One region of the Venatorbacter sp. C2-1 genome, then DNA from elsewhere that is predicted to be linked to it. Evidence: riboswitches for the same ligand, from Rfam matches in the RefSeq annotation. Region 1 holds a riboswitch; the other holds the start of a gene.
What was found. A riboswitch is a leader RNA that binds a small molecule or an ion and turns the genes downstream of it on or off. The one in region 1 is predicted to bind thiamine pyrophosphate.
Positions count from the first base shown of each region.

Region 2: it holds a riboswitch for thiamine pyrophosphate, as region 1 does, so the genes downstream of both, thiC (phosphomethylpyrimidine synthase ThiC) here and MT343_RS00595 (TonB-dependent receptor) in region 1, are expected to answer to the same signal.

Region 1 covers NZ_CP094879.1:135,103-142,847, reverse strand. The annotation lists gene MT343_RS00610 (choline/ethanolamine kinase family protein) at 1-441, opposite strand, end outside; gene pnuC (nicotinamide riboside transporter PnuC) at 461-1,162, opposite strand; gene MT343_RS00600 (YkoF family thiamine/hydroxymethylpyrimidine-binding protein) at 1,189-1,455, opposite strand; gene MT343_RS00595 (TonB-dependent receptor) at 1,560-3,647, opposite strand; TPP riboswitch at 3,749-3,876, opposite strand; gene MT343_RS00590 (hypothetical protein) at 3,954-5,600, opposite strand; gene htpX (protease HtpX) at 5,862-6,749, shown strand; gene MT343_RS00580 (UbiH/UbiF/VisC/COQ6 family ubiquinone biosynthesis hydroxylase) at 6,818-7,745, opposite strand, start outside.
Region 2 covers NZ_CP094879.1:2,605,569-2,613,313, reverse strand. The annotation lists gene MT343_RS11600 (PaaI family thioesterase) at 109-603, shown strand; gene MT343_RS11595 (PaaI family thioesterase) at 600-1,034, shown strand; TPP riboswitch at 1,160-1,291, shown strand; gene thiC (phosphomethylpyrimidine synthase ThiC) at 1,447-3,369, shown strand; gene MT343_RS11585 (FAD-dependent oxidoreductase) at 3,366-4,508, shown strand; gene thiS (sulfur carrier protein ThiS) at 4,499-4,732, shown strand; gene MT343_RS11575 (thiazole synthase) at 4,753-5,610, shown strand; gene MT343_RS11570 (bifunctional hydroxymethylpyrimidine kinase/phosphomethylpyrimidine kinase) at 5,607-7,229, shown strand; gene htpG (molecular chaperone HtpG) at 7,270-7,745, shown strand, end outside.

The DNA of each region.
Region 1 (7,745 bases):
TGCAGTAATAGTGTCCCAGTAATGGCCGGCTTTTTCACTGATGCTGAGCTTTGGTATTTCGGCAGGCGGGTACAACTGATGCAGTTGTTGTAATTGCTGCGCCATGATTAACAACAGTGGCAGATCCAACTGCGGATTGGTTAATGGCGTGCCCGGCACATAATCGCGAATCCAGTAATGGCCGCCTGGTGAACGGAAGCGAATGGTCGGCGTCAGCCCCTGTGCCGCCACCAGATGATGTATCTGCAGCTCGGCTGCGCGGTTAATATCCAGCGCTCTGGAATTCCGCCCTTCTACCCGCAACACATAATCACCTTCCGGCAAACGCAGCAGATAACAATGATTGGTCAGTCCACCGGGTAATGGACTGATATTATCCAGCGTTGGCGCTTCGCTGCACAATTGCCAGTGTGGCCAGTCGTCTAAAATCTGCTGCAGCATAGGTATCGCCTTATTGTTGTTATTCGGCTACTTTCCACGCCGACGGCGTGGTCAGCACAGTATTATCATCGCGATTCTGTTGTGCTTTAAGTTGTGCCTTAAATTGTGGCAACCAGTTAAACCAGCCAATAATTACCAGCACCACGTACACCGCCATCAGCAGCGCCGTTAAATACAGCTCACGGTCGATATATAGAAAGATGGCAACACTGTCGACAACGATCCAGTAGAGCCAGTTTTCCAGTACTTTCTTCGCCACCATCCAGGTGGTAATCACCGCACCCCAGGTGGTGAATGAATCAAGATAAGGCAATACCGCCGAGGTATTTTCGCTGAGCAGATAACCGCTGATACAACTCAGAACAATCACACTGCCAATCGCCAGCAGATGCTGTTTTAGCCCCCAGGACTGTATTGGTAACTCAGCAGCCGGAGCCTGTGAATTCTCACTTTTATTATCTGCCCTCTTATTCGTGCGCCACAGCCACCAGCCATAGACCGCCATAATCAGGTAATACACATTCAGCGCCGATTCCATCAGCAGGCTGACATTCCAGAACAACCCGATAAAAATTGCCGTACTGCCAAAGGCCGCGTACCAGCACCAGATGCTCTGCTTCATGGCCAGCACTAAATAGGCAATACCCAGAATAACAGCAACCAGTTCCCAGCCGCTCATGGCCTGCGCCGCCTGTTCGATATTGCTCCAGATATCCGCCATTATGTATTCCTGCTTACAGTCGGTGTTCAGCCGTGTGGATTAAGTGCCGGATCGAGATTGGTACCGATAAATTTGCAGACAAAAATACTCTTGCCGAACTGCTCCCAGCTCAGGCGCATTTCTTCTTTTAAGGTATCCATCACCAGATCATAGTCACCGAATACTTGAGTGCTCATGGTATTGGTCACGATGGTTAACCCTTCAACCTGATTCAGACGGTCGATAAACGATTTAATCGCCGGAATATAATCATCGGCCAGAGGGTATTTGCTGATTTCTACTGATATTTCCATCGTTATTCTCCTACGTGATAAGTGCATCAGGCACTTTATGCCGCTCAAACGTATAAGGCGCCCCCTACGCTTTATTGCAGGGGACGCATCGCACAACACTTAAATCAGAATGAGTACTTAGCCTCAATACCATACGTCATTGGATCGCCATACTGGACGTGACCGAATGCTGTGTATTCATCACGCGGATCATTGGCAAAACCAAAACCACGGGTTTCATAATTGACGCCTGTCAGGTTTCTTCCATATACAGAAATTTCATAGACTGGTTTCACGTAGGCAACACGGGCATGCCAGAGCACATAGGCTTGTGAATGAAGGTTATGACTGTCTGAGAAATAGAAAGAATCTTTCGCTTCGCTTTCAACTCGAACCGACAGCACATCTGTCAGTGCATACGTCAGCGCAGAAGCAACATTGTATTGTGGGGCATGAGCCTGCTGGCGACCGTCCTGCACATAAATGCCGTAATATTTCGACTCATACGTGTACTCACCAATTTCAGTAATCAAATAGCCCCAGCTCAGAGCCCAGTTCAGGCGTTCAGTGATATTCCAGTCAGATTCAATTTCGATGCCGTAATTTTTACCTTCGTTGGTGTTACCAATATAGTCTTTGAACTTGGGAACACCCCCATCCATGTAGCTGAAGGAGTTTTTAATCTGCTGGTTTTTACGATCAATATAAAATGCAGCCACACGGGTTTGAAGACTGTTATCAAGGAGTGAAGACTTCACCCCGAGTTCAATGCTGTTATTGATCTCGGCTTTAAATACACGTAAAGAATCATCCAAAACCGGCTCACTGTTCACACCGCCTGCTTTGTATCCACGTGCCAAAGTGGCATAGACGAGATGATCATTGCTGACCATTGCTTCCAGTGTAATGCGACCACCTACCAGCGTTTCATCGGTATTTTCTTTAATGCCGCGATTGTCTTTAAAATCGTTTTTCCAATTTTCAATACGCATACCGGAAATCAAACGCAGATTCGTATTCAGATCGGCAGACAATTCACCGTATCCAGCAACGGAAGCCGACGTCAGCTCGCTGGTAAATTGAGCATCACTGGTGTAGTTGCGGATCAGGTCCTCCCCACGCTGCATAGCATAGATACCTGCAACCCAGTCGGTGGTACCTGAAAAAATCCGCCCTTCGGGCCCGGACAGCAAACGAACGTCTGCTGAGCTACGATTATAATCACGCAGGTACTGATCAAATCCACTGTATTCCCAGCCGGGAGCAATACCCACATAGGACCAGTCTTCATCATACGAATATTCAACATCAGATTGGCTATAGGTCAGCTCAGATTGCAGTGTTAAGGCACTGCTGATTCGACTGTCGAGAGACAACGCCAGAGCATTGGTATCCTGAGTATCAACACCCGGATCATCAGAATAAGTTGTGCGGGTATTATCAAGACTGAAAGCGTCATACCCGTTATCGATATCCGCATAGAGATAGGTCATTCCCAACGTAGTATCATCACTCAGTTCGAATGCCAGCTTACCCCGGGCAATAACTTCATCGACATTATTCGTATCATCGCGCTTAAGATAAGTGTTATCCATGTAGCCATCGGACTGGTAGGTATGCACTGCAAGGCGACCTTGTAGATCATCCGTCAGACTACCGGAAACAGCACCACCCAATCCGTAGCTGTCATAATTGCCGGCTTTGGCACTGATATAACCTTCGCTGTTTTGCGTCGGGTCATTACTGCGGATATTGATCATGCCGGCCAGTGCGTTAGCACCAAAACGGGTGCCCTGCGGGCCGCGCAGAATTTCCACCTGCTGCACATCAAACAGGGTTGCGGCAGCACCTAAACCGGTCATATCAATACCGTCGATAACCAGGCCCACAGACGGATTCACCGGATCGACAAACTGGCTGCGCTCGCCAATACCACGGATCTGGTAATAGCGGCCACGAGATGCTCCCGAGGCGAAATTAACGTTGGGAGCAAAACTTAAAATCTGTTCCAGATGCTGCGCCGAACGGGCTTCAATCTGTTCGCTGCCAACTAAGGTGACGGCTTCGGGAATCTGCTGCACATCGGTTTTACGGAAATCGGCCTGCACGGTTTGCGTGCTGAGGGTAACGTCATCAGTCGCCAGTGCCTCCAAGGCCGACAGCGGGGTCAGTGGTGCCAGTAAAACCAACAGGGAAAGCGGTGTTTTTTTCATTCAGGGTCATTCCTCAAAATACAAGAAAGACCCGGGTAGTGCGTAGGGGCCGGTTGCGTTTAACGCCAACCTCCCGGTTGTGATGCGAGCCGCGCTGAACAGTGCGTACTCACCCCCATTCCTACGCCGGTACTAACCGGATCAGGTTCTAGGGGTTTGCCGTTTACACAGGTAAACCTATGGCATCTCAGGCCGGATTCAGACAATCGGGCCACCCCCTGGGACAGGGGCATCATAAGGGATTCACGCCAGGGAACCAATGGCGGCTTTGGGCTAATACGGAGTAACCACTTCTGCGCGAAGATGTCAGCGCTGCCACGGCTGCGGTATGCGGCTGCCGAGCAGATCATCCAGCAACTGCTGTTGCTGTTCGCGCTCAGCCAGAATCGCGGCTTCGGTAAAGTCGGTTATGTCCTGATTTTTATCGCCTTCACTGACATCACTGTCGAGGCTGCCCAGCACGTAGGTTCGTCGCCGCTCGTGCCATTCATTCTGACTTTGCTGCGAAGCATGCTGCAGGGTGAAATCTTCGTAGCGCAGGCTGGTTACCTCGGTGGCACGGGCTTCGGTCTCAATGTACTGATAGTTCTGCTTGCTGAAATCCACCAGCTCCAGCCAGGGCAAAGGCTCATAAAAGCTGGCCTTAAACTGATACGCCTGGGTTTGCTCTACGGCGAGGCTGCCGGCATCACCGGTTTCGCCTCTGGTATCCTGCGCGAAATTAAGCCCAAAGCTGATCTTTTCATTATTGCGCTGTGCATCAGGGTTGGGTTTGCTGACCTGCGCCTGAAATGAAAAGCTGAAATCTGCCAGGCCACTCAGCGCCGTAAGTCCGCTGCGGGCAAAACCCACGTCGATTCCGGTTGGCGTTTGCGCTGGCTGCTCCTGTTCTGCGCGCGCCAGATCCTGCGGATGCTGCTCCGGTTTATGCAGCAGGGCGAAGGCATCGAGCATTAAGTCCAGCTGCTGTTTATCGGCATTGCCGCGTTCACCGCTCTGTTCGATCAGCGTCAGATATTCTTTCAGGCTGTCCTGCCGCTGTGCTTCCGTGCCCAACTGTGCCCAACCGGCTTTGCTCAGATCCAGCTTCAGTTTGTCTTTATGCAGCAGCACATTCAGGCTGCGCTGCTCATCATCGTTGCGGTATTCAATGCGCAGCAGATCGCTGCTCTCACTACCAGCGCCTTTAAGGTCGAGTGATACCGCCGAGAATTGCTGCAGTTTATCCAGCCCCAGATTCTCCAGATCCAGCATGCCATTGGCCAGATAACGCCGCGCCAGCTTATCCAGTGATGAGGCCAGCTGCAACGCTTCTTCCTGCTCTTCCTTGCTCAGCGATTCATCCAGGCTGAAGTCCACCAGCCACTGATCCACTTCCAGTGCCCGACCATCGTCGTTCTGACCCCAGCCGCTCTGATGAGTCAGATTCAGCGTTAATTGCTTCCCCGAATGAGTGGTCAGTTTCAGGCTGAATGTTTCCTCCTGATAACCGTATTTCAGACGGACACTACCGACTTCCGTCAGCGCTGACCGCACGCCATCGTCGGCATAAGCGTAACGTCCACTGGTACTGCTGAACTGTGATACGCCGCGCTCCAGCAGATCGGTCAGCACAGCTCCGGGACGAAAATTCTTGGGGATGTTCAGAGAGTCGGAGGCAGATACCAGCTGCTCCCGCCCCTCAGGGCTCACGCCATTAATTACTTCGGTATCGTTCAGTGAGCCGGCAAAACGGGTCCAGGACTGATCGCTTTGCCACAGAGTACGGTTGACCGGTTCACGGTAGGTTCCATCATCGGCTGACGACGAGTGTTGTAACGGGCTGTTTGTCGCCGCTTTCAGGCTGCTATCTGGGGTACGCGCCAGCTGATCCGTCAGCGGCTCATCGCTGTTCCGGCCCGGCCTGATAAACTGGAAACTGCCAACTTCGCTGATGCGTGGTGTAATTGCCATGGTCTGATCCCTGACCCGTGATGATGAGTAATAGATTGATCATTTATCGGCCAGCCACAGCATTAATTAAGACAACTATCACTTAAGCGCAGTGCTTTTAATAACAGTGCAAAGGAATAGCCGCCATAATTACCCTTCCTGACAATAATCCCGCTTGAAAACTGCGGAAAAATCACCATTCTTGCTGTCATAAATCCGTGCTCAAATCTGTTCTGTTGAGCGCCTGCGGACAACTGAGAACAACCCTTAAAGGAGTCGCACATGTTGCGCATAATTCTGTTTCTGGCCACCAACTTAGCCGTTGTACTGGTGGCGAGCGTTACCCTGTCACTGCTCGGCGTGGGCAGTTATCTGGAACGCAGCGGCAATGGCCTGAACCTCGGCAACCTGCTGGTGTTCTGTCTGGTGTTCGGTATGGTCGGCTCGGTGATCTCGCTGCTGCTGTCCAAGTGGATGGCAAAACGCAGCATGGGTGTGCAGATCATCGATCAGCCACAGAATGCCGGTGAACAGTGGCTGCTGAGCACCGTTAAAGAACTGGCTGACAAAGCCGGTATCGGTATGCCGGAAGTGGGTATCTTCGGTTCGGCAGCGCCTAACGCCTTCGCCACCGGCTGGAACCGTAACAATGCCCTGGTCGCGGTATCGACCGGCCTGCTGCAGCGTATGGATAAAGAGCAGATCAAAGCCGTACTGGGCCACGAAATCGGTCACGTTGCCAACGGCGATATGATTACCCTGACCCTGATTCAGGGCGTGGTGAACGCCTTTGTGATGTTCTTCGCCCGTATTATCGGTAACTTCGTCGACCGTGCGGTATTCAAGAATGAAGACGGTCCGGGCATCGCGTTCTATGTAACGACCTTTATCGCCGAGATCGTACTGGGCATTCTGGCTTCGACCATTGTTGCCTGGTTCAGCCGTCGCCGTGAATTCCGTGCCGACCAGGCCGGTGCCGAGCTGGTCAGCCCGGCCGCGATGATCAGCGCGCTGGCTGCCCTGCAGCAAACCTACGATCAGCCAAGTGAACTGAACGGTGAACTGGTGGCCTTTGGTATCGGTGGTGAAGGTAAGATGTCTGCCCTGTTCTCCACTCACCCGCCGCTGGAACGTCGTATCCAGGCGCTGCGTGAGCAGTACGGTCGTTAATTCTGCCTGCTGACGTACCAACGAAAACGAGCCTCAATTGGGGCTCGTTTTTTATCCGGCTAACTCGATCAATCCAGCCCCATCGCTTTCATCATCACGTGCTGTTTAACCGGCAACAGTTTGTCGAACAGACGCATCCCTTCGTTACGTAATAAACGCAGCAATGGCTGATCGGCGGCGAACAGCTGCTTAAAGCCTTCCATCGCCGCCATGGTGCTGAGGTTGTCGGCCTGACGGCGGCGCTGATAACGGCTGAGCACCAGCTCACCACCAAGATCCAACCCTTTGCTGTGCGCGCGCAGAATTTCTTCCGCCAGGGTTTCAGCATCTTTAAAGCCCAGGTTCACACCCTGTCCGGCCAGCGGGTGAATGGTATGCGCGGCATCACCGGCCAGCACCACGCCTTCACACCAGTAATCCCGGGCATGGCGCTGACGCAGCGGGAAGCGGGCCTTGGCCGAGCTGGCCAGCACCTGCCCCAAACGCCCTTCAAACGCCTGGGTCAGCGCAGCGTTAAAACCGGCTTCATCCATCGCCAGTACCGCATCGGCTTCCGCCGGAGAAGTTGACCAGACGATGGACGCCAGATGCTCATCACCCGGCAGCGGCAGCAATGCCAGTGGCCCTTCAGGACGGAAGCGCTGCCAGGCGGTCGCCTGCAGCGGGTGTTCAAGCCGTACTGTGGCAACAATGGCGTGATGGCCATAATCCCACTCGGTGGTCGGCAGACCAGCCCACTGACGCACCCGTGACAGCGCACCATCGGCACCAATCACCAGTCTGGCCAGCAGCCTGTCATCGTTTTCCAAAACCACCGGGGTGTAACCTTCGGCGTCACGATTATCGAGGTAGCGAACTTTCTGCGTCAGCACATCGACACCCTGCGTTTCCTGCAGGCACTGCTGGATCGCCCACAGCGTTTGCCGGTTTTCGACAATATGACCCAGACAGGGAGCATGCAGATCGGCGGCATCGAAGGTCACAGAACCTGTGCCT
Region 2 (7,745 bases), 1.8 Mb from region 1:
TTCCGGTATAACGGGCGCCCTTTGCGCCGGTCAGGCCATTTCCTGATAGAATTCACACAGTCGTGCTGTGCCTGTCTGGCTGTCACAATCACCCTCAGCGGAGATCTTATGAGCTTATCGGTTAAAACACGGGCCGAGCGTTTCGTTGCCACCCTGCGTCACTGTCAGGTTTTGGGGCTGACGGTTGAAAGCGCGCAGGACAATGTACTGGTTATGCGCCTGCCATACAGCGAACAGATTGTAGGCAACCCGGTCACCGGCACTGTGCATGGCGGCAGCCTGACCACGCTGATGGATACCGCCTGTGGTACGGCGGTGTTTTCCTCCCTGCCGGGCTTTGAGCTGTGCCCAACGCTGGATCTGCGCATGGATTATATGAAAGCGGCAACACCAAACCGCGATCTGTTTGCCGAAGCACGGGTAACGCGCGTGGCCAGCTCAGTGGTGTTTACCGAGTGCGAAGTGTTTCAGGGCGAGGAACGCGATCTGGTGGCCAAATGTGCTGCCACCTTTATGCGTATCGGCGAAAATATGACCCCACCGGAATTCCGTGCCCGTATCGAGCAGGGCGATGATGTAACGGCTGCAGGAGCTGGACAATGAGTTTTGAAACCGTGCTGCAACAGGCGCAGCAGAGCGGTAATTTCCAGCCGCTGGTGGATGGTATTCCCTATGCCAATTTAATTGGCCTGAAATTTCAGCGTTTTGGTCAGGATGTGCTGTTTCATCTGCCGGCCAACGAAGACAATATCGGCAATCCGATTTTACCGGCCATTCATGGCGGCGTAATCGGCGGCTTTATGGAGCTGGCGGCGTCACTGCATCTGATGATGACCATGGATACCGCCGCCTTACCGAAAATGATCGATTTCTCCCTCGATTATCTGCGTGCCGGGCGTCATCAGGATACCTTTGCTGAATGTCAGGTCTGGCGTCAGGGCTCGCGCGTCGCCAACGTCGCCATTACCGCCTGGCAGACCGAGCGCACCAGTCCGATTGCCACGGCCCGCGCACATTTTCTGCTGGCGCGTTAATGTCCGGCTGTTTCTCTTACGGTGGCATTTCTGACCGCCGTTGATGACTGCCCGGCGTGGATGTTTTGCATAAATAACCCGCCGGGTGTCTTGTCCGCGTAGTCTTCTCTGCCGTACACTCTGTGCCGATTCTGTCGGGGTGCCTCAGGATGTTCAGCGTGCTGAAACATCAAAGAGGTTGAGATCGCAATGTGTTTGCGGATCCCGTTGAACCTGATCTGGTTAGTGCCAGCGTAGGGAACAGAAAAGCGGGTTTTTCGCGGCTGTCGCCGATTTCTTAAACCCCGGTCAGTCACCGTTTACGGTGCGGGTTGTCAGTATTTTGCTGCTGCCTGTGATCATCTTTTTCTTTTCTTCGCTGCCTGCCGTTATTTTTCTTCCGTCGTCTGCGACGGCTAAAAAGGTATTGAGCATGGGCAAAAACAATTCAGCGCATACATCGTTAAGCGAACAGATGCGTGTTGACGAACTCTCTCTGCAGCCATTTCCTGCGTCCAGCAAATTCTATGTGCAGGGCAGTCGTGCCGATTTACAGGTCGCGCTGCGCGAAATTGCGCTGTCCGATACACAGCTGGCTAACGGTAAAACCGAAGCCAATGCGCCGGTGCGGGTATACGATACCTCCGGCCCTTACACCGACCCGGCCGTGAGTATTGATGTGCGCAAGGGGCTGCAACCGCTGCGTCAGAACTGGATTAATGAACGGGCCGATACTGAGGAGCTTACCGGTTTCAGCTCCGAATATGCGCGTATCCGCGATATGAACCTGACGCTGGAAAAACTGCGTTTTGAACTTAAGCGTCGTCCGCGCCGGGCATTAGCGGGCAAAAATGTCACCCAGCTGCATTATGCGCGTCAGGGCATTATTACCCCGGAAATGGAATACGTGGCCATCCGCGAAAATCTGGCATTAAGCCGGGCACAGCTGGATGAGGCACAAAAAAGCCAGCATCCGGGCATGAGTTTCGGCGCGTCGATTCCGGCGGAAATTACCCCGGAATTTGTCCGCTCAGAAATTGCCCGTGGCCGGGCGGTTATTCCCAATAATATTAACCACCCGGAAACCGAGCCGATGATTATCGGCCGTAATTTCCGCACCAAGGTCAATGCCAATATCGGTAATTCGGCGGTGACGTCTTCCATTGAGGAGGAAGTGGAAAAAATGGTCTGGGCCACCCGCTGGGGTGCCGATACCGTGATGGATTTATCCACCGGCGACCATATTCACGAAACCCGCGAATGGATTATCCGTAATTCACCGGTGCCTATTGGTACCGTGCCTTTGTATCAGGCGCTGGAAAAATGCAACGGCGTGGCCGAAGACCTGACCTGGGAATTATTCCGCGATACCTTAATTGAGCAGGCCGAGCAGGGCGTGGATTATTTCACCATTCATGCCGGTGTGCGTCTGGCGCATGTGCCGCTGACCGCCAAACGGGTGACGGGTATTGTCAGCCGTGGTGGTTCGATTATGGCGAAATGGTGTCTGGCGCATCATAAAGAGAGTTTCCTCTATACCCATTTCGAAGACATCTGCGACATTATGAAAGCCTACGATGTCTGCTTCTCCCTCGGCGATGGTCTGCGCCCCGGCTCCATTGCCGATGCCAATGACGAAGCGCAGTTTGCCGAATTAAAAACCCTGGGTGAATTAACAAAAATCGCCTGGAAGCACGATGTGCAGACCTTTATTGAAGGTCCTGGCCATGTGCCAATGCATTTAATTAAAGAAAATATGGAGATGCAGCTCGAGCATTGTGACGAAGCGCCGTTTTATACCTTAGGGCCGCTGACCACCGATATTGCACCGGGCTACGACCATATAACCTCTGGCATCGGCGCGGCATTAATTGGCTGGTATGGCTGTGCCATGCTGTGTTACGTCACGCCGAAAGAGCATCTGGGCCTGCCCAATAAAGAGGATGTTAAACAGGGCTTAATTACCTACAAAATTGCTGCTCATGCGGCTGACTTAGCCAAGGGCCATCCGGGCGCACAGCTGCACGATGATGCGATGTCGAAGGCGCGTTTTGAATTCCGCTGGCAGGATCAGTTCAACCTTGCCCTTGATCCTGATACGGCGCGCAGTTACCACGACGAAACCCTGCCGAAAGAAGGCCATAAGCTGGCGCATTTCTGTTCTATGTGCGGGCCAAAATTCTGCTCGATGAAAATCTCGCAGGAAGTGCGCGATTTTGCTTCGGCCCAGGAGGCGGAAGATGCACAGCAAAGCGAAGGCGTGCTGCAGAGCGAAGAAGCGCAGCAGGGTATGGCTGAAAAAGCCGCAGAATTCCGCGCCAGCGGCAGTGCGCTGTATCAGGAGGCTGAATCATGAGCGAGCAGCGTCGGGTTTGTATTGCCGGCGCGGGCCTGATGGGCAGCTTGCTGGCGTGGCGTCTGGCCCGTCAGGGCTTTCAGGTGGAGGTGTACGAAGCTGCCGCCGAAGATCAGCCCGCCAGTGCGGCGCACACCGCCGCGGCAATGGTCGCGCCTTACAGCGAGCGCTCACTGGCGCATCCGGATGTCTTTGCGCTGGGCCTGCAGTCGTTACAACTGTGGCCGCAGTTATTACCGGAGCTGCACGCCGACAGTGGCATTGCCGTGCATTATGGCCAGAGCGGCAGTCTGGTGGTGGCCCATCCGGCGGATCAGGCCGAGCTTGCGCAGTTTGCTCAGGATCTGCGTCAGGGCGGTTTATGGAATCCCGCCGATGACGGGCGTGAAAACGAAGCCGCCATTCAGCGTCTCAATCAGGCACGGTTGCAGGATCTTGAGCCAGCGCTGAATCCGCAACTGGCCGAAGGTTTCTGGCTGCGCCACGAAGCCTGGGTCGATAACCGTGCGTTATTACCGGCTCTGCATCAGGCCGCCCGCAGCTTTGGCACGCGCTTTTATTTTTCAACAGCGCTGAACGATTTCCCGCCTTACGCCGATATTAAGCTCGATTGTCGCGGACTGGGCGCCAAACCCGCCTTACCACAGCTGCGTGGCGTACGTGGTGAGGTGTTGTGGATTGAAAGCCAGGAGGTGCAGATTTCGCGGCCGATACGGTTGCTGCATCCGCGTTATCACCTCTATCTGGTGCCGAAAGGGCGCCATCGTTATGTGCTGGGTGCTACCGAAATCGAAAGCGAAGACCGCTCGCCGGTCAGTGTGCGCTCCGCGCTGGAAATGCTCAGTGCACTCTATTGCCTGAGTCCGGCGCTTGCCGAAGCGCGGATTCTGAACTTCGACGTCAATTTACGCCCGGCACTGGCCGACCATCGTCCGCAGATCCTTGCTCAGGATGATGGGGTGCTCAGTATTAATGGTCTGTTCCGTCACGGTTATCTGCTGGCGCCGGCGCTGCTGCAGCGCCTGCAACAACAGCATGGCTTAGCTCTTGGACTGGAGCCTGCGCCAACCGGGCAGTCCGCCCCTTCAAAGTCTATCCCCTCACAAGCCATCGCCTTCGGAGGTGAAGCATGCGCCTGATTATTAATGGCGATTCTTGTGATCTGCAGGTCAGCACAGGGCTTAGCCTGCAGCAATTGCTGCAACAGCTTGGCTATCTGCAAATACGGCCGGAGGATGCGGCTGTGAGTGGCAATTTTATTGTTGCCGTGAACCAGCAGATCGTCAGTGCAGCGCTCTATGCGGGTACATACCTTAACGAAGATGACTGCATCGATATTCTCGGTGCCATTACCGGTGGCTGAGCAGGGTTCTGGAGAAGGATATGAATACAGAAAATAATGTTGCACCTGACGCTGGTGCCGACGTGCTGCAGATTGCCGGTGAGACCATCAGCAGCCGTTTGTGGCTGGGCTCCTCCCTGTACCCGTCACCACAGGTGATGGGGGATGCCATTGCCGCGGCAACCCCCGGATTTGTTACCGTATCGCTGCGCCGGCAGAGTGCTGCTCAGGTACAGGAGCAGGTGAGTGAACATGGTCACTGGCATCTGCTGCATCAGCAACTGGCCAGTACCGGGGCAAAACTGCTGCCCAATACCGCCGGTTGTCACAGTGCCCGTGAAGCGATTCTGCTGGCGCAGATGGCGCGCGAGCTGTTTGCCACCGACTGGATCAAGCTCGAAGTTATCGGCGATGACTACAGCCTGCAGCCGCATCCGCTGCAGCTGGTGGAAGCCGCGCGCGAGCTGGTGGCGCAGGGGTTTAAGGTGCTGCCGTACTGCACCGACGATCTGGTGCTGTGTCAGACCCTGCTGGAGTTGGGCTGTGCGGCGGTGATGCCCTGGGGTGCTCCTATTGGCACCGGCAAAGGGCTGATGAATCCGTATCAGCTGAAAACCCTGCGCGAACGTCTGCCACAGGCGGTCTTGGTAGTGGATGCCGGATTGGGCAAACCCTCTCAGGCGATGGCGGCGCTGGAAATGGGCTTTGATGCGGTACTGCTCAACACGGCGGTGGCGCGTGCCCATGATCCGGCGGCGATGGCAGCGGCGTTTAGGCAGGCGGTGGATGGCGGCCGGGCTGCCTATTGCGCTGGCCTGATGTGTGAGCGTGATCAGGCATCGCCTTCCACGCCGACGCTGGGGCTGCCGTTCTGGCATCAGAGCGGAGGTACTGCATGAGCCGTATTTCAGGCCCGGTGAGCCGGGCAAAAATCTGGAGCATTGCCGCCTCCGACTGCAGTGCCGGTGCCGGCAGTCAGGCGGATCTAACCATGGCGCGTGCGCTGGATACCGATTGTGCCACGCTGATCTGTGCCATTACCGCGCAGAACAGTCAGGGCGTGCAGGCCGTTGAGGTGCTGTCGCGGGCGATGCTGGAACAGCAATGGCAGAGTCTGAAAGCCGATGGCTGGCCGCAGGCAATTAAAATCGGCTGGCTGCCACCGGGCAATCTGCTGCTGCCCTGGTTGCTGGAAAAACTGCAGGAATATTCCGGGCCAGTAATCTGGGACCCGGTGCTGTCAGCCTCGCAGGGCGGTTTCCCCCGGGCCAACTGGCCGAAAGACGCATTGCAGGCCCTGCTGCAGCGGGTTTATGTACTGACGCCGAATCTGGCAGAAGCACAGGCGCTGCTGGCGTTATTGCAGCCGCAGGATGATGGCGGCGCTGTACAAAACGATTACGAGCCAAGCGATTACGAGCCAGGCCATTGCGCAGACATCTCCGCCGCACTGCAGGCACTGGGCGTTAATCATCTGCTGATTACCGGCGGCGACAGCGCTCGGGCTGGCAGTGCTGAATCTGACGAATGGATTCAGGATGCGTTCTTTGCGGCTCCCTCGTCGGCATCAGGATCTGCTTTCGGTGATCAGCTGCCGGGCCCGGATTTATTGCGGGCGTTTGTTTTCCGCCACCGGCGCTTACCGCTCAAGGCCCACGGTACCGGCTGTCATCTGGCCAGTGCCATTGCCTGCGGTCTGGCGCAGGGCTATACGCTGTACGATGCCCTGACCGGAGCCGTGGCGGCGGTGCGTCTGGCGATCCGTTCAGCCAGTGAGCGCGCCAATGGTTACCACAATGCCTGGGCGCGGCCGCTGAGTGAATCGGTGGCCGAAGATTGGCCGCAGATCGTTCCTATGCAACAGCGGGCATCGGCTGTGCATTTTCCGCGCTTGCCGCAGCCTCTGGGGCTTTATGGGCTGGTGGATAATCTGCCGCATCTTAAGCGTCTGCTGGCGCTGGGTATCGACAGCCTGCAATGGCGGGTTAAATCGCCGGGGGCAGAGCATAAAGCTCAGACCGCTGAGGCCATTTATTATGCTGCAGAATCCGGAGTACCTTTGTTTGTCAACGATGACTGGGCGCTTGCGCTGGAGCTGGGGGCTTTTGGTGTGCATCTGGGGCAGGAAGATCTGCTCACGGCGGATCTGCAGGCGCTGGCAGAAGCGGGTATCGCACTGGGCATCAGCACCCACAGCGATTGGGAGATTGCCCGTGCGCGCGGGGTGAATCCGTCTTATATCGCCTTTGGCCCGGTGTTTACGCCGCTATCGAAAGTGCTGCGTTACCAGCCTTTGGGCACGGAAACGTTAGCCCTGTGGGTTGAACGTTTTACCGATCATCGGCTGACCTGTATCGGCGGGATTACAACGGCCAACATTGCTCAGGTCGTGGCCAGTGGCATTGATTCGGTCGCTATTGTAACTGAGCTTACCGACGATGAAGCGCTGCCGCAGCGGCTGGCCGATTTGCGTAAGTGTATTCCTGCGCTTGAAAAGCGTTGCGATGTCCCCATTTAAACAACACTGTTTTTTATGGCGCGTTGTAAAGGAGACGAACATGACCGCAGCCAGCAAAGAAACCTTGGGTTTTAAAACCGAAGTTAAACAACTGCTGCATCTGATGATTCACTCTTTGTATTCCAACAAAGAGATTTTTCTGCGTGAGTTGATTTCCAACGCTTCAGACGCCTGCGACAAGCTGCGTTTTGAAGCCCTGCAGAACGATGCTCTGTTTGAAGGTAATGCAGATCTGGGCGTACATATCGATTTTGACAGCGAAGCCCGTACCCTGACCATTGAAGACAATGGTATCGGTATGAACCGTGAAGAGGTGATTAATCACCTCGGCACCATCGCTAAATCCGGTACGGCCGAATTCCTCAGCAAACTGAGCGGCGATCAGAAAAAAGATTCGCAACTGATTGGCCAGTTTGGTGTTGGCTTTTATTCGGCCTTTATTGTCGCCGATAAAGTCACGGTTGAAACCCGTCGTGCCGGTGATGATGCGTCTGAAGGCGTGTGCTGGGAATCGGC